DNA from 4 places in the Micromonospora taraxaci genome. Region 2 is predicted to be linked to each of the others. Evidence: riboswitches for the same ligand, from Rfam matches in the RefSeq annotation. Region 2 holds a riboswitch; each other region holds the start of a gene.
The links. Region 2 has a riboswitch for cyclic di-AMP ahead of FHU34_RS30365 (coiled-coil domain-containing protein). Riboswitches for the same ligand answer to the same signal wherever they lie in the genome.

Region 1: it holds a riboswitch for cyclic di-AMP, as region 2 does, so the genes downstream of both, FHU34_RS24015 (C39 family peptidase) here and FHU34_RS30365 (coiled-coil domain-containing protein) in region 2, are expected to answer to the same signal.
Region 3: it holds a riboswitch for cyclic di-AMP, as region 2 does, so the genes downstream of both, FHU34_RS00970 (C40 family peptidase) here and FHU34_RS30365 (coiled-coil domain-containing protein) in region 2, are expected to answer to the same signal.
Region 4: it holds a riboswitch for cyclic di-AMP, as region 2 does, so the genes downstream of both, FHU34_RS08960 (coiled-coil domain-containing protein) here and FHU34_RS30365 (coiled-coil domain-containing protein) in region 2, are expected to answer to the same signal.

Annotation. Positions count from the first base shown of each region.
Region 1 is NZ_VIWZ01000001.1:5,313,274-5,318,717, forward strand. It holds gene FHU34_RS24010 (alpha/beta fold hydrolase) at 1-459, opposite strand, end outside; gene FHU34_RS24015 (C39 family peptidase) at 605-1,453, opposite strand; cyclic di-AMP (ydaO/yuaA leader) riboswitch at 1,686-1,827, opposite strand; gene FHU34_RS24020 (hypothetical protein) at 2,113-2,883, opposite strand; gene FHU34_RS24025 (hypothetical protein) at 3,015-3,401, opposite strand; gene FHU34_RS24030 (acyltransferase family protein) at 3,495-4,688, opposite strand; gene FHU34_RS24035 (glycosyltransferase family 2 protein) at 4,998-5,444, shown strand, end outside.
Region 2 is NZ_VIWZ01000002.1:270,904-276,347, reverse strand. It holds gene FHU34_RS30375 (heavy metal translocating P-type ATPase) at 1-1,087, opposite strand, end outside; gene FHU34_RS30370 (YibE/F family protein) at 1,398-2,798, shown strand; cyclic di-AMP (ydaO/yuaA leader) riboswitch at 2,965-3,095, shown strand; gene FHU34_RS30365 (coiled-coil domain-containing protein) at 3,100-4,119, shown strand; gene FHU34_RS30360 (carbonic anhydrase) at 4,209-4,922, opposite strand; gene FHU34_RS30355 (helix-turn-helix transcriptional regulator) at 5,119-5,444, shown strand, end outside.
Region 3 is NZ_VIWZ01000001.1:190,500-195,943, forward strand. It holds gene FHU34_RS00955 (zinc metalloprotease) at 1-873, shown strand, start outside; gene FHU34_RS00960 (pyridoxamine 5'-phosphate oxidase family protein) at 941-1,498, opposite strand; gene dcd (dCTP deaminase) at 1,598-2,176, shown strand; gene FHU34_RS00970 (C40 family peptidase) at 2,236-3,276, opposite strand; cyclic di-AMP (ydaO/yuaA leader) riboswitch at 3,290-3,425, opposite strand; gene FHU34_RS00975 (N-acetylmuramoyl-L-alanine amidase) at 3,662-5,444, shown strand, end outside.
Region 4 is NZ_VIWZ01000001.1:1,879,664-1,885,107, forward strand. It holds gene FHU34_RS08950 (SRPBCC family protein) at 1-376, shown strand, start outside; gene FHU34_RS08955 (hypothetical protein) at 608-1,114, opposite strand; gene FHU34_RS08960 (coiled-coil domain-containing protein) at 1,232-2,296, opposite strand; cyclic di-AMP (ydaO/yuaA leader) riboswitch at 2,301-2,432, opposite strand; gene FHU34_RS08965 (cation diffusion facilitator family transporter) at 2,545-3,462, opposite strand; gene FHU34_RS08970 (HelD family protein) at 3,569-5,444, opposite strand, start outside.

The DNA of each region.
Region 1 (5,444 bases), on a different contig from region 2:
CAGGCCGGCCAGGCCGGACACCCGAAGGTAGCGGCGTGCCGCCTCGGCGCGGGTGGCGAACCAGCTGACCGGACGGGCGGCGAGGTCGGCGGCGCGGGCCAGCTCGTCGGGTGACCAGACGGCCTTGATGCCCAGCCCGACCACGGCGTCCACGGGCGCCCCGGCGGCGTTCGCGGCCAGCGCGAGGCCGACCACCCCGCCCAGCGAGTGCCCGAGCACGACGAGCCGGTCGCCGAGCGCCAGGCCGCGCGCTATCCGGTCGGCGAACCCCGCAAAGGTGTACGACGGCAGCGGCTCCGCCCAGCCGTGGCCGGCGAGGTCCGGTGCCAGCCACCGCCCCGCCCAGCGCTGCTCCAGCAGCGGCGCCCACGGCAACCAGACGTCCCCGGTCGTGCCCATTCCGTGCAGGAGCAGCAGGACCCGCCCGCGACCGGCTTGACCACCCGATTCATCCACCACGGCCGCAGTCTCCCACGGTTCACGGCCCGGTACGAGAGTCGTCATCCACGCCGCTTCCCGCGCGACGCTGACGGCACCGACGAAAAACGCCGCGGGCGCCGCCCCCTTGTGGGGGACGACGCCCGCGGCGGTCAGCGTGCCTGGGTCAGGCGGAGTAGCCCCGGCTGGCGATCCAGTTGGCCAGGTCGATGGTGGTGATCCAGTACGACGGGTCGGCCGCGTTGGCCGAGTCGGCGATCCGCACGGTGCGGCCGTTGTCCTTGTAACCCACGACGGCGATGTAGTGCCCGCCGCCGTAGGAGTGGTAACCGCCGTTGGTGTCGACGGCGTCGCCGACGACGTTCGCGACCACGCCACGGCCGTCGGTGATGGCCTTGACGACGTCGGCCTGGAGCCGGTCCATCTGGGCCGGGCTGGGGGCGCCGGCGAACATCCGAGTCCGGTACGGGGAACCCTTCACCTCGGCGTTGAGGACGCGGGTGGTGTCCTCGGCCGAGTTGGTGCCCATCTCGGTGGTGCCCAGCTCGGCGCCGAGCTCCTCCTGGGTGCGGTCGATACCGGTGGCGCTGAGGGCGTTCCGGGTGGCCGCCGGGCCGCAGTTGTAGTACGTGTTCTGCGCCTCGTAGTCGTAGGCCAGCACCTTGGTCGCGGGTGGCTTCGGCGGCGTCGGCTTACGGGTGAGGTCGGGGTTGGCCTTCGCCTTGGCCGCCGGCGACGCGGCGCTGGTGGCCGGGGCGGCGGTGCTCGGCGCGGCGCTGGCCGACGGGGACGCCTCACGCACCTCGCCGCGGGAGGCGGCAACGTCGCTGCGCATCTCGGCGACGGTGGTCGCGGTGCGCTGGCCGGCGGGTGCGTCGTCGGCGGTGGTGAGCAGGGCGCCGGTGGTGGTGGCGATCGCGAGGGCCGCGGCGGAGGCGGCAACGATCTGGTACGGGCGCTCGGTGGCGAAACGGCGGAGCTGACGCTGCAGGGTGTGCTTCACGGGGTCCTCCACGGATCGGGGGGAGAGCGGCACACCGGCGACCGGACCGGTATCCGGGCAGGCGCCAGCGCGCGGACCGTGGTCCGCGGATGGTGAACCGCTCAGGGGAACGCCCGGCGTGGCCGGGCGGTGAGGCGATGACCCGGGGGTCAGCTCACCGTCACTGGACGAATGAGCGGGGGCACCGCTGCGCCGTGGAGGCGAGGGAACAACCGAGGGGTGGAAAGGTGCTGCACGAGGATGGAACTCCTTCCGACACCGCCTACCGGGTTAGCTGACGGATTCGGGCGGGAAGATCGCCCTACCGCGGGCTGTGGCTCGCGGATTCACCCCGGACTTACTGGTGGGTCCCCGGTTCGTTCATCACGATTGAGCGGGTCGGCGCGGCGTCGCCTCTTGCGATCGGTTACCGCACCGGACGGGACGACAGTACTGGCCCGTCCGCACCCCTGCCAAGCCAGCTCCACCTGCGTAAACCTGAAATAGCGTAGCAATTTCTGCGCGTATTGCCGCTGACGTGACTCGATGGGACAAGCGGTTACGGTGACGCCTACGGGCGACAACCGGACAGGCCGCCGAGAATGCGACCAGATTCACCGGAAGAATCGTGCCGATCGCGCCGGACGCCCGATTCTCGGTCGGCGTGAGCCGGCTCACGTCACGGATCGGGCTCAACTCGCCCGCGCCGGCCGCCACCGCGCCACGACAGCGGGTCGGAACACACCGGTCACCGCCCGGCGCGCGGGTAGCGGGTTCGGTCGCAGCCGGGCCGCCGCCGCGCAGGTCTCCGCTGCGAGGGCTCGCGCTGAGTCGGCAGCCAGTTCCGCGTCCCGCCAGGCAGCACGCTCCCGGGATGCGGCGGCCTGGTAGTCGGCCAGCCTGGCGTCCCGGATCGTCCGGCTGAACAGCACCTCCTGCTCGACCGGGTGCCGCCGGGGATCCCAGCCGCGCCGGTGCGCGAACACGTCGCCGAGCTGCGCCATGCTCAGGTCACCCCGCCAGTACGCCGTCATCGCGGCCCGGTGCAGGTAGCGCTCGCGGGCGGCGTACTCGGCCGGGGTGCGGGGGGTCTGCGGGGTGGGCAGCGCCTCGGCGCCGGCGAAGCGACGGGCGGCGGTGTCCGCCTCGTCGTAGGCGCACCAGGCCCGCTCCATCTCCTCCTGAGCGGTCAGCCAGTCAGCACGTCGCCGCTGCGCGGTCCTGGCCGCGCCGGTCGCGGCGACCGCTACCTCCTCGGCGTACCGGCGCAGGTCGGCAGCCTCGGCGGCGGCCACCTCACGAGCGGTGGGGGCGGCCGTGCGCGGGTCGTCCGAGGGTGTGTCCCGCTCGGGGCGGGCCACCAGCAGGGCGAGTACGCCCAGGGCCAGCAGGAACAGGGTGGACCAGATGGCGGCGGCCTGCGGCACCTCGGTCACGAACTGGTAGAAGACGGCGGTCTCCATGGTCGGCACCTCGGGAGAGAGCGATGCGATGGGGAGCCCCACCGCCACCGGGCCAGGGCGGAGCACGGGCCGGTGGGGCGCGGAGCTGGTGGGTCGACAGGCGCGGCGGGCGGGACGCTCGTCCCGGTGACTCAGCGCCCGGGTGGCGCCCGGGGTGCCCGGCTGCTCGGGCCGTGGACCAGGGGCAGCCGGTCGGACCCGGCCGCGCGCACCGGCAGCGGGCCGGTCCGGGCAGTGGCCTGGTCGCCGGGCGGAGCCGATTGCGGGTCGACCGACCACGCCGAGGAGAATTCCTCGACGGGCTCCTCGGTCGTCGCCTGCGCCTCGTGCACCGCCCCCTGCGCGGAGGTGGACGGGCAGGTCGCCGGGAGTGCGCCGAGGGCGAACGGAGTTGGCACAGCGGCCGAGGCCGGGCCCGCGCCGAGCGCCAGGGCCGCGACGACGGCGAGGCTGGTCAGCACCCGCGTCGCCCAGCGCGCCACCCACCACAGCGGACAGGTGAACGCGACCGGAAGCACGACCTCACGCTACCGTCGTGCCGACCTCGACGCACCGACCACGGGCGTGTCGTCGCACGCCGCGCCGAACCCCACTGAGCAGGGTGGACGGTGTCAGCGCGAGTCGGCGTACGTTGATCGACCGTTGGTCTGCTGCCCGCTCTCCCCGGCGGCGTCGGGACCGCCCGCGCGTTGGCGGGGGACGGACGCCGGACGAGCTGGGCGGCGCGGTGCGAGTCGACGCATCATCGGCGTCTCCACGAAGCGGTGCAGCAGCCCGGCGAGGACCAGGTTCACCGCCAGGAAGCCGAGCACCACGGCCGGCCCGCGCCAGCCCGTGAACCCGGTCCCCCAGTCACCGCTCCACCGCAGCACGCTCGTCATCACCAGGACGTGGACCAGGTAGAAGGCGAAGGAGACCTCCCCGAGCCAGACCAGCGGCCGGGACCGCCACGGGGAGCGCTTGTCCCGCACGTCGGCGTCCGCGGCGGCGGTGATCACCAGCAGGTACGCGACGGCGAGCAGCGTCGTCCACAGCTCCGCGCGGATCCACTGCGCGGCCGCCACCCAGGTGCCCACGAAGACCAGGCTGGCGACGGTGAGCCCCGGGCCGCGCCAGAGACCCCGCCGCATCAGCTCGGCCGCGACGGCGCCCAACCAGAACTCGAGCGACCGTACGGGCGGGAAGATCTGGGTGAACCACCACCGGCTCACCTCCGGCACCAACTGCTGGGCCGGCCAGAGCGCGAGGATCAGCAGCGGCAGCGCGACGATCAGCACCCAGAGCAGCTTCGGGCTGGCCCGGCGTAGCAGCGGCAGCGCCAGGGGCAGGCACAGGTAGAAGAAGAACTCGCAGGAGAGCGACCAGCTCACCGTGTTGACGCTGTAGAACCAGCCCATCCGGGGGTCCCACGCCTGCAACAGCAGCAGGTTCTCCAACGCGACCGCCGGCAGGACCGGATCGGCGAACCACCAGGCGACCAGCAGGGCCGCACCCCACAGCACGACGTGGTTCGGGTAGATCTTGGCAACTCGACGCCGCCAGAAGGTGCGCCGGGAGTCGCCGACGCGGGCCGACCAGACCAGCACGAAACCGCTGAGGATGAAGAAGAACTGCACCCCGGACAGGCCGAGCGTGAACAGCGCGTCGACCACCGCCTTGTAGTCCGGTTCGGCGATGATCCGCATGGTGCCGGCGTGGAAGCCGAAGACCAGTAACGCGGCGATCCAGCGCAGCCCTGTCAGCGAGGGCAGCCGGGCGGGCGTGACGGCGGGCCGTGCGGTCGACACCGCAGCGGCGCTGGTCATGCCGGGATCCTGAAGATCGGCAGGGTCACCAGCACGTCCGTATCCTCCTCGGCGCGGCGTCGGACGACGCGACGGCGACGCCCGCGACGGCCCGGCAGGGCCGCACCGAGGCACCCTACCGGGTCACTCTCGGGTGAACCGGACGTGTCCCACCCGCCGACGGCGGTACGGGCACGCCACGGTCGCCGGATTGGTGGACTGCGGGCCTGCCGCCGTTAACCTCCCGCTCGGGGGGAGTTCAGGGACTCCACCATCGGCGGTCACGTCAGGTTCCGGGTTCGGCCACCCTGACCGTCAAAGGTGGCGGGCGTGGTCAATGAGCCGACGCACGCACCGCTGCTGAGCATCGTCGTGCCCGTGTACGGCGTCGAGGCATACCTGTACCAGTGCCTGGAGTCGATCCGGGCCGACATCCCGGCGGGCGAGTCGGACGCGGTCGAGATGATCGCCGTCGACGACGCCTCCCCGGATGGCTGCGGCGACATGCTCCGCTCCTACGCCGCCGGCCGCGACGGTGTCCGCGTCGTGCACCTGAGCAGCAACGTGGGCCTGGGCCTGGCCCGCAACGCCGGGCTCGACGTGGCCACCGGCCGGTACGTCTGGTTCGTCGACAGCGACGACTGGTTGCCACCGGGAACGATCCCCGCGGTGCTGGACCGGCTGCGCCAGCACCAGCCCGACGTGCTGATGCTGGACCACCTGCGGGTGCACGAGGACGGTCGTCGGGAGGTCGACGCGAGCAGTCACCTGCTACGC
Region 2 (5,444 bases):
CCACGGTCCGCATCCGCTCCAACGCCAACCGGTCCTTCACCAGGATCCCGGACCGCGCGGCCAACGCGGTGGAGAGCGCGACGACGAGAGGAATGGCGAGACCGAGGGCGTGTGGGCAGGCGATCACCAGGACGGTGACCGCGCGGACCACCGCCTCGTCGGGTCGACCGAGCGCGGCCCAGACCAGCACGGTCAGCACGGCCGTGCCGGTGGCGACGTAGAACAGCGCGGCGGCGAACCGGTCGGCCAGCAGTTGGGCCCGCCCGCCGGAACCCTGGGCCTGCGCGACCATCCGCTGGATGCCGGCGAGCGCGGTCTGCTCACCCAGCGCCTCGACGCGTACCCGGATCGCCGAGTCGGTGGCCACCGTGCCGGCCACCACCCGGTCACCCGCGGACCGGGCGACCGGCCGTGACTCACCGGTGATCATCGACTCGTCCAACTCGGCGTCACCGTCGACGATGCGGCCATCCGCCGGCACCCGACCGCCCGGGCGGACCAGCACTACGTCACCGACCCGCAGGTCGGACACCGCCACCGCCTCGACCTGTCCGTCCGCCGCGACGCGCTCGGTCTCGTCCGGCAGCAGCGCGGCCAGCGCCGCGAGCGCTCCCCGGGCCTGCCCGATGGCCTTCATCTCCTGCCAGTGGCCGAGCAGCATGATGGTGACCAGGGCGGCCAACTCCCACCAGAAGTCCAGGTCGAAGGCGCCCACGCTGGTCGCCAGGGACGCGGCGTAGGCGACGGTGATCGCCATCGCGACCAGCAGCATCATCCCGGGCGCGCGGTCCCGCACCTCCCGCACCACACCCACGAGGAACGGCCAGCCGCCCCACCAGAACACCACCGAGCCGAGCACCGGGCCCACCCACGAGCGGCCGGGTACGTCCCAACCCAGGCCCAACTGATCCCACACCAGGTGGCTGGTCAGGACCACCGGGACCGTGAGAGCCAGACAGATCCAGAAGCGCCGACGGAACATCTCGGGATCGTGCCCGGCGTGCTTGTCGTGCCCGGCGTGCTTGTCGTGCTGCGGTGACGCGGCCGGGGCGTGCTGGCCGGGGTCGGGCGGTGACGGCACGGGCATGTCTCCACGATGCCGGTCCGGGAACCGCCACGCGGGCGGTTCCACCACCGACACTCCGTCACGACCTGCATCCCCCGACCGTGCTGGTTAGCATTTCCCACGATGACCCCCGGCAGACCGAGGCACGAACGGGCACCCGCGCCAGCGCGCGGTGGTGTCGCGGCTGGCCGGTCGGGTCCGACCCTACCGTCCGTGACCGAGCGGTCGTCAGCCGGCGAACCATCGCGTTCCCCCACCACGTTTCCGCAGTGACGGTGAACCGACCGGCCCACTGACACGTACCCCGCACCGGATCGTTGGGAGTCTCACCTTGGGTTCCGACCACGCCCGTCCCGCTCCGTCCGCCCCGCCCCGGGTGCGACGGATCCTCGTCATGACCGTGGTGCCTCTCTTCGTCGCCACCGTCATCGCGGCCGTGCTCCTCTGGCCGCGCGGCGGGTCACCACAGTCCGACGGCGGGGCGGACGTGCCGCGCTACAGCGGCACTGTGACCCGGGTGGTGATGGAGCCGTGCCCGCCGTCGCCGTCGAGCCCCGAGGGCACACCGCGCGTCGGCGACGGGCGCTGCGGCACTGTCGACGTCCGCGTGGACGACGGGCCGTCGGCCGGACAGCAGGTCGAGACGCCGGTGCCCGACGGGCCGGGCGCACCCCGGGTGGAGGTCGGCGACGAGGTCATCCTGGTCGAGCTGACCGACCCCACCGATCCCACCATCAGCAACTGGAACGTCGCCGAGCACCAGCGGGGCACCCCGATGCTGTGGTTGGCCGTCGTCTTCGCCGCCGCGATCGTCGCGTTCGGTCGGTGGCGGGGTCTCGCCGCGCTCGCCGGGCTGGCCGCCAGCTTCGCCATCCTGCTCACCTTCGTACTGCCGGGTATCGGCGCGGGGAAGTCACCCCTGCTGGTGGCGGTGGTCGGCGCCGCCCTGATCATGTTCGTGGTGCTCTACCTGACACACGGGGTCAGCGCACAGACCTCGGTAGCGGTGCTCGGCACCCTGGGCAGCCTGGTGTTGACCGGCGTGCTCGCCACCGTCGCCACCGCCGCGACCCACCTCACCGGCTTCGGCAGCGAGGAAGCCACCACCCTGTCGATGTTCCAGGGCGACGTGGACCTGCACGGCCTGCTGCTCGCCGGAATCATCATCGGATCGCTCGGGGTGCTCGACGACGTGACAGTCACCCAGGCGGCCACCGTCACCGAACTGGCGCACGCCAACCCCGGCCTGACCCGGTTGCAGCTGTACCGCGCGGCAACCCGGGTCGGTCGGGCGCACATCGCGTCCACTGTCAACACCATCGTGCTGGCGTACGCGGGCGCGTCGCTGCCGCTGTTGCTCCTGCTCACCGCGGACGCGCGGCCGATCGGGCAGATCCTCACCAGCGAGTTCCTCGCCCAGGAGATCGTCCGCAGCGCGGTCGCCACCCTCGGCCTGATCGCCGCCGTGCCGCTGACCACCGGACTGGCGGCGGTGGTGACCGCCGCCGGTCGCACCGACGCTCTGTCGCCCGCCGCCGGTCGCACCGACGCCACGTCGCCCGCCGACGCTTCCGCCCCGCGACCGCAGACGGACCGGGCGGAGGCACTGGCCGCACTGATCTCACCGCGAACGGGTCACCCCGACGAGTCGGACCCGACGCGGACTCCACCCCCATCTACCGCCGCCGACCGGTGGCCGGAGCCGAACAGGAGCACGGATACGACATGGTGACACTCCTCAGCGTGACCAGATCGGGCCTCCACCCTGAGAACCGCGTCACTGGTCACTCAACGCTATGGCGAAATGACACTTTTGGTCGGCATCCAGGCGTAGCTCACCCGGTCGACTCTCGGGTAACCTCGCTGCCGGTCACCGATGAAGGCGCGAAGCGGCGTCTGCGGTGCCACCGCCCAATCGCCAACCGGCGAGCCGGGGACCCAGGTACGTGGGGTGAATCCGCGTCAGCGGTAGGGGCCACTTCCGCCCCGAACCCGTCAGCTAACCCGGTCGGCGGTCGACGGAAGGGAACATTGTGACGGCACCCCTACGCCGCTGGTTGACACCCGTGGTGGCCGTGATCGCCGCACTCACCGTGCTCGCCGGGCCCCTCCCGGCCCACGCCGCCCCGACGACTCCCACCCCGTCCGGGCACGAGGAGGACGGCGAGCCAAAGCTGCTCACCGACGTCATCGAGCAGGCCAACCGCGACTACTCCGCCGCCAAGTCCCAACTGGACAAGTCCAAGAAGCGGCAGAGCGAGCTGACGCAGCAGGTCGATCGGGCCCGGGCCGACCTGGACGCGCTGGCCCCCCAGGTCGGGCAGATCGCCGCCCAGTCGTACCGGACCGGCCGGATCGGCGCGCTCGCGATGCTGCTGGAGAGCAAGGCTCCCGACGCGTTCGTCCAGCGGGCCTCGCTGCTCGACGAGATGAACATGGTCAACGAGAAGAAGCTCGCCGAGGTCAACGCGGTGAAGGCCCGCGCCGAGCAGGCCAAGCTACTTCTCGACGCGGAGGTCCGCGAGCAGCAGAAGCAGACCGCCCTGATGGCCAAGCGCAAGAGCGAGGCGGACAAGGCGCTCTCCCTCGTCGGCGGCAAGGGCTTCACCGGCGGCCTGGTCGACGCCACCTCGAAGGTCGCCAAGATCGGCCCGGGTCGCACCGCCGACGGTGACTGGAAGCCGCAGTCGTGCAGCGAGAAGGACCCGACCACGTCCGGCTGCGTCACGCCCCGCACGCTGCACGCGTACAAGGAGGTCAAGGCGGCCGGCTTCAACCGGTTCGTCGGCTGCTACCGCTCCGGTGGGCCGTGGGAGCACCCGAAGGGCCGCGCCTGCGACTGGTCGTTGCAGAAGAGCGGCTTCGCCCCGTGGCACAACGACGACACCCGGAAGTACGGCAACAACGTCGCCGCCTTCCTCATCCGTAACGCCGACCGGCTGGGCATCTACTACGTCATCTGGAACCGGCAGATCTGGTTCCCGGCGACCGGTTGGAGTTCGTACAGCGGGCCGTCGAACCACACCGACCACGTCCACATGTCGCTGCTCTGACCCGCAGGACATTCGTCGAGGGCCGTTCCGCGTCGCGCGGAGCGGCCCTCGTCTCGCGTCAGGCCCCGAAACGCGCGGCCCTCGTCGTGTCAGGCCGCGGCGGGCGCTGCCGGGTCGGCGTCGAGCGTCGTGAGGCCGGCCGGCACGGCGGCCACCGCGCGCACCTCTCCAGCGGCGAGCCGGTACGACACACCCACCACCGCGCACCGCCCCTGCGCCACCGCACCGGCCAGCACGGGCGACTGGCCGAGCAACGTCTCGACGGTCTGTGCGATGTGGACGTCGACGATGCCGTCGATGTCCTGCACACCCTCGGCCTCGGCCCGGCGCAGGCTGGGCAGCACGGCGTCGACCACCGCGGGCAGGTGCCCCGGCGGTCGGGTGCCGGTCGCGGCGGCCTCCCGGGCCGCCTGCACCGCGCCGCACGAGTCGTGACCGAGCACCACCACGAGCGGGGTACCGAGCACTGTCACCGCGTACTCCACGCTGCCGAGCACCTCCGGGCCGGCGGTGTGGCCGGCGGTCCGGACCACGAACAGGTCACCCAGCCCGCGGTCGAAGATGATCTCGGCGGCCAGCCGTGAGTCGGAGCAGCCGACGATCACCGCGAACGGGTGCTGCCCGTCGGCCACGGCGGCCCGGTGCCCGGCGTCCTGGTTGGGGTGGCGAGGAGCGCCGTCGACGAAGCGCCTGTTGCCGGCGACCAACTCGGTGTACGCCCGAGCCGGCTCGCTCGGCGCGGGTGCCCGGTCGGTGGTCCGCTGCGGCCCCGGCTGCCCACCGGTAGTTCCGGAATGACTCATCCCCGCACCTCGTCTCGATGCATCTGACCTGGTCAAACGGCTTCAGGTGGGCCTGCGGCGGGCGCTGGCTCGGGGTCCACCGTCACACGCACCGAAACACGCGTCAAGGGATGCGTGATATAGATTTCATACGTTGACCCCGAATCGACCCGTGGGCGACGCACCGAGGGCGGGCATCCGGAAAGGCGGTCACACGATGACGAACACGTCGACCGGCAGCGGGCGAAACTGGACATTCCTCACCAACCACGGTCACGTTCTGCTGGCCATCGCTCGCGACCCCACCGCCCGGCTGCGGGACGTCGCCGCCGAGGTCGGCGTGACCGAACGCGCCGCGCAGGCGATCGTCGCCGACCTGGAGGCGGACGGATACCTGCACCGCACCCGCGTCGGCAGGCGCAACGAATACACCCTGAACCCGGCCGGCCGGTTCCGGCACCCCGCCGAAGCCGACCGTCAGGTCGGCGCGCTGCTCGCACTGTTCGCCGAGACGCCCACCGCGGAGGTCAGCCCCCAGGCCTG
Region 3 (5,444 bases), on a different contig from region 2:
GCATTCTCCGCCGTGCCCGACGCCTGCGCGGAGCCGGCCGACGGCCACGCCAACGCCCGAATCAAGCCCGGCGCGGCGGCCAAGCACGACCCGAACGAGTTGACCGCGCAGCAGGTCCGTGAGCGGGAAGCCGACCTGACGGCGGCGCAGCGCGAGCGCGCCAACTTCCGCACCGGCGCCGGCGCGACGGCCCTGGCCACCGTCACCGTCCCGGTGGTGGTGCACGTAATCCAGGAGAACAGCACCCGGGCCGGCGGCAACATCCCCGACTCGATGATCACCTCGCAGATCAGCGTGCTCAACCAGGCCTACGCCGGCGCGACCGGCGGTGCGGCCACCGCGTTCGCCTTCCGACTCGACTCGATCAACCGGGTGACGAACCCGTCGTGGTACCCGATCGTCTACGGCTCGTCGGCGGAGCGGTCGATGAAGTCCTCACTGCGGGTCGGCGGCAAGAACACGCTCAACATCTACCTCGGCGAACTGAGCGACGACCTGCTGGGTTGGGCGACCTTCCCGCAGCGGAAGCTCAGCAGCGCCGACGGCGTGGTCGCGCTCAGCGAGTCGCTGCCGGGCGGCACCGCCACCAACTACAACCAGGGCGACACCGGCACCCACGAGGTCGGCCACTGGCTGAACCTCTACCACACCTTCCAGGGCGGCTGCGGCGGCTCGGGTGACAGCGTCAGCGACACCCCGGCCGAGGCCTCGCCGGCGTACCAGTGCCCGACCGGGCGCGACACCTGCTCGGCGACCGGGCTGGACCCGATCACCAACTTCATGGACTACACCTACGACTCGTGCATGTACCAGTTCACCCCTGGTCAGGCCAGCCGCATGATCACCGCCTGGAACGCCTACCGCGCGGCCTAACTGCTCCGCGTACAACCGGTGTCGGCTCCGTCACGACGGAGCCGACACCGTCGTGTCAGAGCCCCGGTCAGGCGGCCGTGCACTGCACGTCACGGCTGAGGCGGGTCGGCCGAGCCTGTGGCACGGCGACCGGCGCGGCCGTCGCCGACGGGGCGTGCGGGTCCAGCCAGACCCGGACAGCCGGCCGGCTCGGCGTGACACCCGGGACGCCGGCGACGTGCTGCTCGCGGCGGGTCAGCATTGCCACGTCGACGGTGAACTCGAACAACCGCCAGTCGACCTGCTGCTCGGCCCGGGCACTCTGCGCCAGCCGCGCGACCCGGACCGGATCGGTCACCGGACGAGCGTGCCCCGCCAGGTAGGCCTCGTCGTCGCTCTCCTCCGGGGGGAACGAGTGCAGCGCGTAACGGCCGTCGCGTTCGAGGTCGCGGCGCTTCGGGGAGTCGATGATGAAGCAGAAGAGACCTTCGTCCGTGATGACCGGGGAGACCGGATGAACGCGGGGCCCGCCGTCGGCGCGGACCGTGGCCAGGTAGCCGAAGCCCGGCCCGTACTGCTGAAGGAGAACGCGGATCCCGTCGGCGAGTCGGGGCTCGTCGGCGGCGAAATCGGACCAGGAAGCCATGCGAGCATTCTATCGAACAAATGTACGACGGGCGACCTCGACGCGCTGGTCACCGGCACCGAATCCGGCCGGTTTCGGCAACGCGGCTATGGTGGTCCGATGCTGCTCTCCGACCGCGACCTGGTCTCCGAGATCAAGGCCGGCACGCTGGGCCTGGAGCCGTTCGAGCCCACCCTGGTCCAACCCTCCAGCATCGACGTCCGACTCGACCGGCTGTTCCGGGTCTTCAACAACCACCTCTACACCCACATCGATCCGGCGATGCAGCAGGACGACCTGACCTCGGCGGTCGAGGTGCCCGACGGCGAGCCGTTCGTGCTGCACCCGGGGGAGTTCGTGCTCGCCTCGACGCTGGAGGTCATCTCCCTGGGTGACCAGCTCGCCGGCCGACTCGAAGGCAAGAGCTCACTGGGCCGGCTCGGGTTGCTCACGCACTCCACCGCCGGCTTCATCGACCCCGGCTTCTCCGGACACGTGACGCTGGAGCTCTCCAACGTGGCGAACCTGCCGATCACCCTCTGGCCGGGCATGAAGATCGGGCAGCTCTGCATCTTCCGGCTCTCCTCGCCGGCGGAGCACCCGTACGGCTCGGTGGTCTACGGATCCCGCTACCAGGGCCAGCGGGGCCCGACGCCGAGCCGCGCCTGGCAGCACTGGCGCACCTGGCCGACCCGCTGAACCCGTGACGACGAGGGCCCGCCGCGACGGATCGCGACGGGCCCTTCGGTCACTCCCGATCAGCCTGGACGGCCGTAGCTGTGGATCGGGCCGTCGTCGACCTTCTTCATCTTGACCGGTTGGCCGGCCTGCGAGGCGTGCACCACCCAGCCGCCGCCGACGTACATGCCGACGTGGTGGATGTCGCTGTAGTAGAAGACCAGGTCGCCGGGGCGCAGGTCGCCCTTGCTGACGTCCTTGGTGACGCGGCTCTGCTGGGCGGCGTTGTGCGGCAACGACACACCGGCCTTCGCCCAGGCGGCCAGCATCAGCCCGGAGCAGTCGTACGAGTTGGGTCCCTCGGCGCCCCACACGTAGGGCTTGCCGATCTGTGCGCAGGCGAACTTCACCGCGACGCCCGCGGCGCCGCCGGGATAGCTGCCGGGGCAGGGCGCGGGGCGCAACGAACCACCGCCACCGTTGCCGTACACCTTGAGGCGAAGCTTCTGCAGCCGGTCGATCTCTTCGTTGATCTGCTTCTTCTTCGCGGCCAGCTGAGCCTCGGTACGGGTCAGCTGGGCCACCATCTCGTCCAGCGGCGCCTTCTGCGCGGCCAACTCGTCCCGCAGGTCGGCCACCTCGCGTACGTCCTGTTGCTGGTTGTGCGCGAACCGGTCGAGCATTTCGAGCTGACTGACCACCTCGCTCGGTGACCGGCTGCCCAGCATCGCGTTGACGGTCGACACGGTCTCACCCTTGTACGCCCGCACGGCGAGGGCGCTGACCTTGTCCATCGCGGCGTCGACCTGCTGTTCGAGCGGGGCGATGCGGGTGGCCAGAGCGTCCGCCTGCTTGCGCTTGACGGCGAGGTCGGTCCGGGTGGCGTTGTGCCGTTCGATGATCGGTTCGAGTTTGTTCCAGTCCTCGTCGATCTGACGCTCGATCTCCGCGACGGACGGGTCGGCGTGGGCCGCCGTGGCGCTGCCCGTCAGGACGACGGCGACGCCGACCAGCGCGGCGAGAGCGGTGGTGAAGCGGGACCAGCGTGGGCGCGGCACGATCGGCGTCGGGCCGGCTGCTGCCGACCGCTCGGACGACGGCCGCGGGGCATGGAGTGCCACCGGGGTTCCGTACTCCTTCTTCCTGACCGCCTACCGGGTTAGCTGACGGGTTCGGGCGGGAAGTCGGCGCCCTACCGCAGTGGCTGCGGATTCACCCCGAGGGACCTGGGTCCCCGGTTCGCTCGGAAACGACTCGGCGGTGTCGGTCCGTTACCGCCCGGGCTGGGCGGAGCTGCTATCGGGCCGACGAATGACCAGAGTAGAGACGCCTGTTACCAATCCGCAACCCGTGCGGCCGTGACACTCCGTACCGATCGAGTGGGGGTCACTGACCCGGTGTGAAGATTTCTTTCTGAGCGAGTCGATAGATGGAAAGGTATTGACGCGGACTCTCCAGCGGCGCGATGGTGACCTGACCTCTACCCGCGAGAATCTAGGGGGTTCGATGCACCATCCAACCCTGTCGACCGGCTGGCGCGCACTGCTCGCCACCACCGTCATCGCCGCCGCGAGCGCGGTGCCACTCTCGGCGGCGGCCGCCGCCGCACCCACCACCGATCGCCAGCAGCAGTACGCCGCTGCGGCGACGGAGTACGGCGTACCGGCCGGTGTGCTGCTCGGCGTCTCCTACCTGGAGTCCCGCTGGGACAGCAACGCCGGCACACCGAGCACGAGTGGTGGCTACGGCCCGATGCACCTGACCGACGCCCGCCACGTCGCCGCTCTACCCGGGCGCGGCCACCACGATGCCGGTGCCGAGGACCCACGCGGCGACGACTCCCGGCCCGCCCGGGTGCCCGCGCCCCGACCCGCCGAGGCCCCCGCGCCGGCCGCCGCCGCGTTGCAGACCGTGGACGCCGCAGCCGCGCTGACCGGCGCCACCCCCGAGGCGCTGCGCACCGATGCGGAGGTCAACATCCGGGGCGGGGCTGCGCTGCTCAGCGCGTACCAGCGGGAGTTGGGTGCACCGGTCGGCGCGGACACCGATCCGGCGGCCTGGTACGGCGCGGTGGCCCGCTACGCCGGTGCGGACAGCGCCGACGCCGCAGCGGCCTTCGCCGACGAGGTCTTCACCACCATCGCCGCAGGCGAGTCCCGGGTGACCGACGACGGTCAGCGAATCACCCTGCCGGCGATCGCGGTACAGCCCCAGCGCTCCTGGTTGGACCGGCTGGGCCTACGCCGGCTGGCCCGCCCGGACGGGGTGGAGTGCCCGCGCACCATCTCCTGCGAGTGGATCCCCGCACCCTACGAGGCGTTCGGCGACGGGGACTACGGCAACCACGATCTTTCGGACCGGCCCGCCCGGCAGAAGATCGAGTACATCGTCATCCACGACACCGAGGCGAGCTGGGCGACGACCCTGAAACTCGTCCAGGACCCGACGTACGTGAGCTGGCACTACTCGCTGCGCTCGGTCGACGGGCACATCGCCCAGCACGTGAAGACCAAGGACGTCGGCTGGCACGCGGGCAACTGGTACGTCAACGCCAAGTCGATCGGTCTCGAACACGAGGGCTTCGCCGCGCAGGGCACCTGGTACACGGAGGCGATGTACCGGACCTCGGCGAAGCTGGTCCGGCACCTGGCGCTGCGGCTGGGCATCCCGCTGGACCGCCAGCACATCATCGGCCACGACAACGTGCCCGGCACCGTCGCCTCGACCGTGCGTGGGATGCACTGGGATCCAGGCCCGTACTGGGACTGGACGCACTACTTCGACCTGCTGCACGCGCCGCGACTGGACACCGGCACCCCGGCCACCGGGCTGGTCCGGATCGACCCGGACTACGCCACCAACCAACCGGCGTTCACCGGATGCGTCACCGCAGGTGTGCCGTGCGCGCCGCGCGGCTCATCGTCGGTGGTGCTGCGGAGCGCACCGTCCGCGGACGCGCCGCTGGTCAACGACATCGCGCTCCGGCCGGACGGCACCCCGAACACGATGGCCGTGTCGGACCACGGGGCGCGGGCATCCGCCGGGCAGACGTACGCGCTCGCCGGACGGCAGGGTGACTGGACCGCGATCTGGTACCTCGGGCAGCGGGCCTGGTTCCACAACCCGGCGTCCGCGCCGACCGCCAGCTGGACCGTCGGCGTCGTGGCCACGCCGAAACCCGGACGGACGATTGTCCCCGTGTACGGACGGGCGTACCCGGAGCAGGCGGCGTACCCGGACGGGGTGCCCTACCAGACGATCTCACCGCTGCAGTACACCCTGGCCGCCG
Region 4 (5,444 bases), on a different contig from region 2:
CGAGCTGCACCCGCTGATCGTCCGGGTCCGTCGACTGCCGCCCCGACCTGGTGCGCAGGCCAGCTACACGATCAACGACCGTTTGGCGGCCGGCCCGCTGCACTTCAAGACCACCTACCACGCGGACGTGCTGATCAACGAGGACGACGAGATCGTCATGGTGGCCCGTCAGTGGCCGGCCACCACTGTGCGAAACCAGACCCGGTTGCGCCCCGAGCCGGATGGCCTGGTTCGGATCGACGTTGAGATCACCCTGACCGCGCCGACCCCGCTGTTCCGGTACGCGTTCCGCCAGGCCCGTGCCGCCCACCTCGCCCTGGCCACCCGACTGGGGCCGGCCCTCGAACGCGCCAGCGACCCCCCACCCGCCGCCTGACCCGCCCGCCCGCGCGCCCGCGCCAAGATCCGCGCAATATCCCGGATGTTGCTGCCTCCGACGCTCGGGAGACAGCACTATCCCTGATGTTGCGCGGATCTTGAGGGCGAACACCCGACGCGGCCGCCCGGGAGCGGATCGGCGCGCCCACAGCCGTCAAGGTCACGCTCGATCATGGATGTAGTGGCCTGATGGCGCTCAGGAGACCACTACATCGTGGTTGCAGCGTGATCACGGCGGCGTGGGCACCGGCTTGCGAGCGCTGGTCGTTCGGGCGGCGTGCCGGCGTCCCCACGGCTTGTAGGTGGACAGCACCGTCGCGATGATCATGAGGGTGGTCGACACCGCGGGCGCGATCACCAGGTCGGCGCGATCCCGTGCGGGCAGGGCGGCGCCCAACGCTCCGGCGTGCCGCAGGTTCGGGGTGAGCAGGAACAGCACCAGCCCGACCATCATCGTGGTGATCACGAGCTTGACCAGCACCCACCGGTAGCGCAGGAGGCCCCACGGGGTGAGCAGCGCGCTGACGACACCGATCAGCCAGACCAGGACGCTCAGCGGTGCGAACAGGACGGTGCCGACCACCGCACCGACCGGGTAGAAGACGGCCGGGTCGGCGCCCCGCTGTACGGCGATGCCGAGGGTGAGCAGCACCAGGTCCGCGCCGAGCCAGCCCAGCGAGGTGACCAGGTGCAGGGTGAGCAGTGCCTTGCGGGCGGTGGGTGGGATCCGAGGCATACCGCGATGCTGCCCGCCGACAGTGGCCGGGTCGTCCGACGACCGGCGACATCGGGTGTACGCCCCGCGACGTAGCCGTGGCCGGTGCCCCTCGACGGGGGCACCGGCCACGAGTGGTCAGTAGACCGACAGGTGCACGTGGTTGGTGTGGTCGCTGGACGGGTCGCCACCCGCCCCGCTGTACGACTTCCATCCGCTGCTGGGCAGCCAGATCTGCCTGTACCAGATCACGTACAGCACGGCGAGCCGGTCGGCGTTGCGGATGAAGTACGCGGCCAGGTTGTTGCCGTACGTCTTGTCGCCGCCGGTGGCGTCGCCGCCGAAGCCACCCTTCTGGGCGGCGAAGTCGCAGGCCCGACCCTTCGGGTGCTCACCGGAGCCGCTGGGGCGGTGGCAGGAGACGTACCGGGTGAAGCCGGCGGCCTTGGCCTGGTTGAGGGCGTGCAGGGTGCGCGGGGTGATGCAGCCGCTGGCCGGCGTGGGGTCGTCGACGTTGCACGACTCCTTCGGCCAGGAGCCGTCGGAGTTGCGCGGAGCGGCCTTCGCGTTGCTGGTGGAGGTGCCCCGGTTGGAGTCCGTGTCGGCGGTGGTCTGCGGCTTCGGGGTGGTGGCGACGGTCAGGGCCCGCTCGGCCTGCTCCTTGCGCTTGGCCATCACCGCGACCTGCTTGCGCTGTTCGTTGATCTCACCGTCCAGGGCGACCCGGGTGCGGTTGGCCTGCTCCTTGCTGGTGAGGAGGTCGCGCAGCACCCGGTCCTCGTTGGCGGCCACCGCGTCCAGGGAGGCGGCCCGGTCCATGAAGCCTTCCGGGGTGTTGCTGTTGAGCAGCGCCGAGATCGTGCTGAGTCGTCCGGTGCGGTACGCGACGCCGGCGATCTCGCCGACCTTGCCGCTGCGCTGGTCGAGTTCGACCTCGAGGGTCTTCAGTTGGGTGGTGAGCTGCTGCTGCCGCTGCACGGAGGAGTCCAGGGCGCGCTTGGCGTCCAGGTAGCCCTTGCTGGCGGCCTCCAATTGGGCTCGGAGTGCCGGGGTGCCGCCCTCTTCGTCGGAGTCGGGTGCGGCGGCCCGCTGGCCGGTCGGGGGAGCGGCCGAGGCGGTGCCGGCCGGGAGCGCGACGCCGAGAGCGAGCATCGCGACGATCAGGGCCGCCAGTTTGGCGGCAGGTGGTCGTGCTGGTGCCACTGCGCAGTCCTTCCGTCAGCCGCCGACCGGGTTAGCTGACGGGTTCGGGACGGAAGATCCCTACCGCTGACGCGGATGCACCCCAGGAACGTGGTTCCCCGGTTCGCCCGTGCGGGCGATTAGGCGACGACCACCACCGGCGCCGGGAGGCGCCGCCTGGTGGCGGCCGGGACAGAGCCTACCGGTACTGGTGGGGCGGCTGCAGCGAATGTGACGGACGGTGAGTGCGTCCTCACGCGGGACTCACCTCACCACTCGATGGAGCCGCACGCCCCGGACGCGGCACCCGGTTCGATCTGCAACGTCGCGTGCTCGATTCGGAAGTCGTTGTGCAGGGCCGTACGCGCTGCGGTGAGCACCGCGCCGACCTCTGCGCCGGGCTCCATGGTGAGGTGTGCGGAGGCCACGTCCATGCCCGAGGTGAGCGTCCAGACGTGCAGGTCGTGCACCTCGACCACGCCGGGAACGGCGGCCAGCCGGTCGTGCACGGCGGTCACCTGGAGGTGTTCCGGTGCGGCCTGCACCAGGATGCGGATGGCTGCCCGGGCCAGCCGCCAGGTGCGTGGCAGGATGAACACGCCGATGGCGACGGCGACGAGCGGGTCGGCCCACCACCAGTCGGTGACGGTGATGAGCAGCGCCGCGCCGATCACGCCGACCGAGCCGAGCAGGTCGCCGAGCACCTCCAGGTAGGCGCCCTGGATGTTGATGCTCTCCCGGGCCCCGGTGCGGAGGAGGGCGAAGGCGACGATGTTGGCGAGCAGGCCGAGGACGGCCACCACGAGCATCGGACCGGTGATGACCTCGTGCGGGTCGCCGAAGCGGCGGATCGCCTCGATCACCACGTAGACCGCGACGCCGGAGAGCAGGACGGCGTTGGCCAGTGCGGCGAGCACCTCGAGTCGGTAGAGCCCGAAGGTGCGCTGCGGGTCGCCGGTGGCCCGCCGGGTCGCGGTGATCGCGGCGAGCGCCATGCCGATGCCGAGCACGTCGGTGAACATGTGCCCGGCGTCGGAGAGCAGGGCGAGCGACCCGGTGTGCAGGGCGGTGACCGCCTCGACCACCATCAGGGTGGCGAGCAGCCCGAATGCCGCCCAGAGTCGACCCCGGTGCTGGTATGCGGCATTGGCGACGGACCCGTGGTGGTGGTCATGACCTGCGCCCACGTGAATTACCTTCCGCCGCCGTCCGAGGTCCGGTCCAATGTATGTTCACATCGCAATGTGTGCAAGTGTACGGGTCGCGCCTCCCACCGGTGGCCGCTCGGACAGGTCAGCCGGTGGGGTCGATGGTGGTGAGTCGCTGGGTGGCCCGGGACAGCGCCACGTACAGGGTGCGTACCCCGGCACCCGGATCCGCCCGGATCTCGCTCGGGGCGACCAGCACGACTCCGTCGTACTCCATGCCCTTGGCCTCCAGGCTGGTGACCACCTGCAACCTCGGCGCGTCCAGCGCGTCGAGCCAACCGGCGACCTCGTCCCGACGCGGCACCGGCGTGATCACGCCGACCGTGCCCTCCACCTCGGCCAGCAGGTCGGCGGCGGCCTTCACGGTCGCGGTCTCCAACCCCGTCGCGGGCACCACCAACTCGACCGGATCGACGCCGGTGGACCGGACGGCGGTCGGCAGCGGCAGGTCCGGGTAGAGCCGACGGATCTCCGCCGCCGCCACCGCGAAGATCTCCGAGGAGTTGCGGTAGTTGGTGGTGAGCGTGAAGTCGTGCCGCTTGCGCCGGCCCAACGCCTGGTCCCGGGCCCGGTCCAACTCGTCGGGGTCGCCGGTCCACGCGGTCTGCGCCGGGTCACCCACCACCGTCCAGGAGGCCAGCCGACCACGACGGCCGATCATCCGCCACTGCATCGGTGAGACGTCCTGCGCCTCGTCGACCACCACGTGCGCGTAGTCCCGGTAGTCCTCTGGGCGCTCCCGAGCCGCCGCGCGGGCGGCCCGCTGCCGGTCGGCGGCGGTGCTCAGCTCGCGTACGCCGCCAGCCAGCTGGAACGGGTCGCGACGGGCCCGGGCCGGCTGCACCGGCTTACCGAGTAGCGCGTCCAACTCGTCCAGCAGCGCGATGTCGGCGATGGTCAGCCCGGTCGAGTCCAGATCCCGGTACGCGGTGGTGAGCAGCCGGATCTCCGCGTTGGAGAGGATCCCCCCGGCGTACCGGCGCAGCCGGTCCGGCTGCGCCAGCCAACCGAGCACGTGCCGAGGGTGCAGACGAGGCCACCACGCCTTGAGGAACTCCCGGAACTCCGACCGCTCGGCGATCTCCGCCTCGAAGGCCCGCTGTTGCGGCAGACGGGTGACGCCCACCTCTCGGGCCTGCGCCCAGAGCGCGGCGAACACCCCGTCGAAGCCAGCCCGGCGCACCTCGTTGCGTCGGGCGCCCCGGTGCAGCGCGCGGTCTCGGATCCGGTCCAGCGTCGTCCGGTCCAGCCGCAGCAGCGTGCCCCGGTACAGCAGCCGCAGCTCACCCGGGCCGCCCGGCACCGCGTCGCGGGCCGCCCGCTCGAGCACCCGACGCATCCGCAGCGAACCCTTCACCGCCGCCACCTGGGGCGGGTCGGTGCGGGTGGCGCTCATCCCCGGGAAGAGGGTGCCCAACGAGTGCAGGGTCGCGGTGTCCTCGCCGAGCGACGGCAGCACCGAGCCGATGTACTCCACGAACACCGACGACGGGCCCACCACCAGGATGCCGCCGCCCGCGTACCGGCTGCGGTCGGAGTAGAGCAGGAACGCGGCCCGGTGCAGGGCGACAGCGGTCTTACCGGTGCCGGGGCCGCCGGCGACGATCGTCACCCCGGAACCGGGCGAACGGATCGCCTCGTCCTGCTCGCGCTGGATGGTCGCCACGATGTCCCGCATGCCCCGGCCGGTGGCCTTGGACAGGGTGGCCAGCAGCGCGCCGTCACCGACGACCGTCATCCCCTCCGGGGCGGCGGTCGGGTCCAGCAGGTCGTCCTCGATCCGGGTGACCCGTTCGGCGCGGGACTGGATCGTGCGGCGACGCACCACGTCCAGCGGCTGCGCCGGAGTGGCCTGGTAGAAGGCGGCGGCGGCCGGCGCCCGCCAGTCGACGACCAGCGTGCGGGCGTCCTCGTCCCGGATGCCGAGCCGCCCGACGTGCAGGACCTGGCTGTCGCGCAGG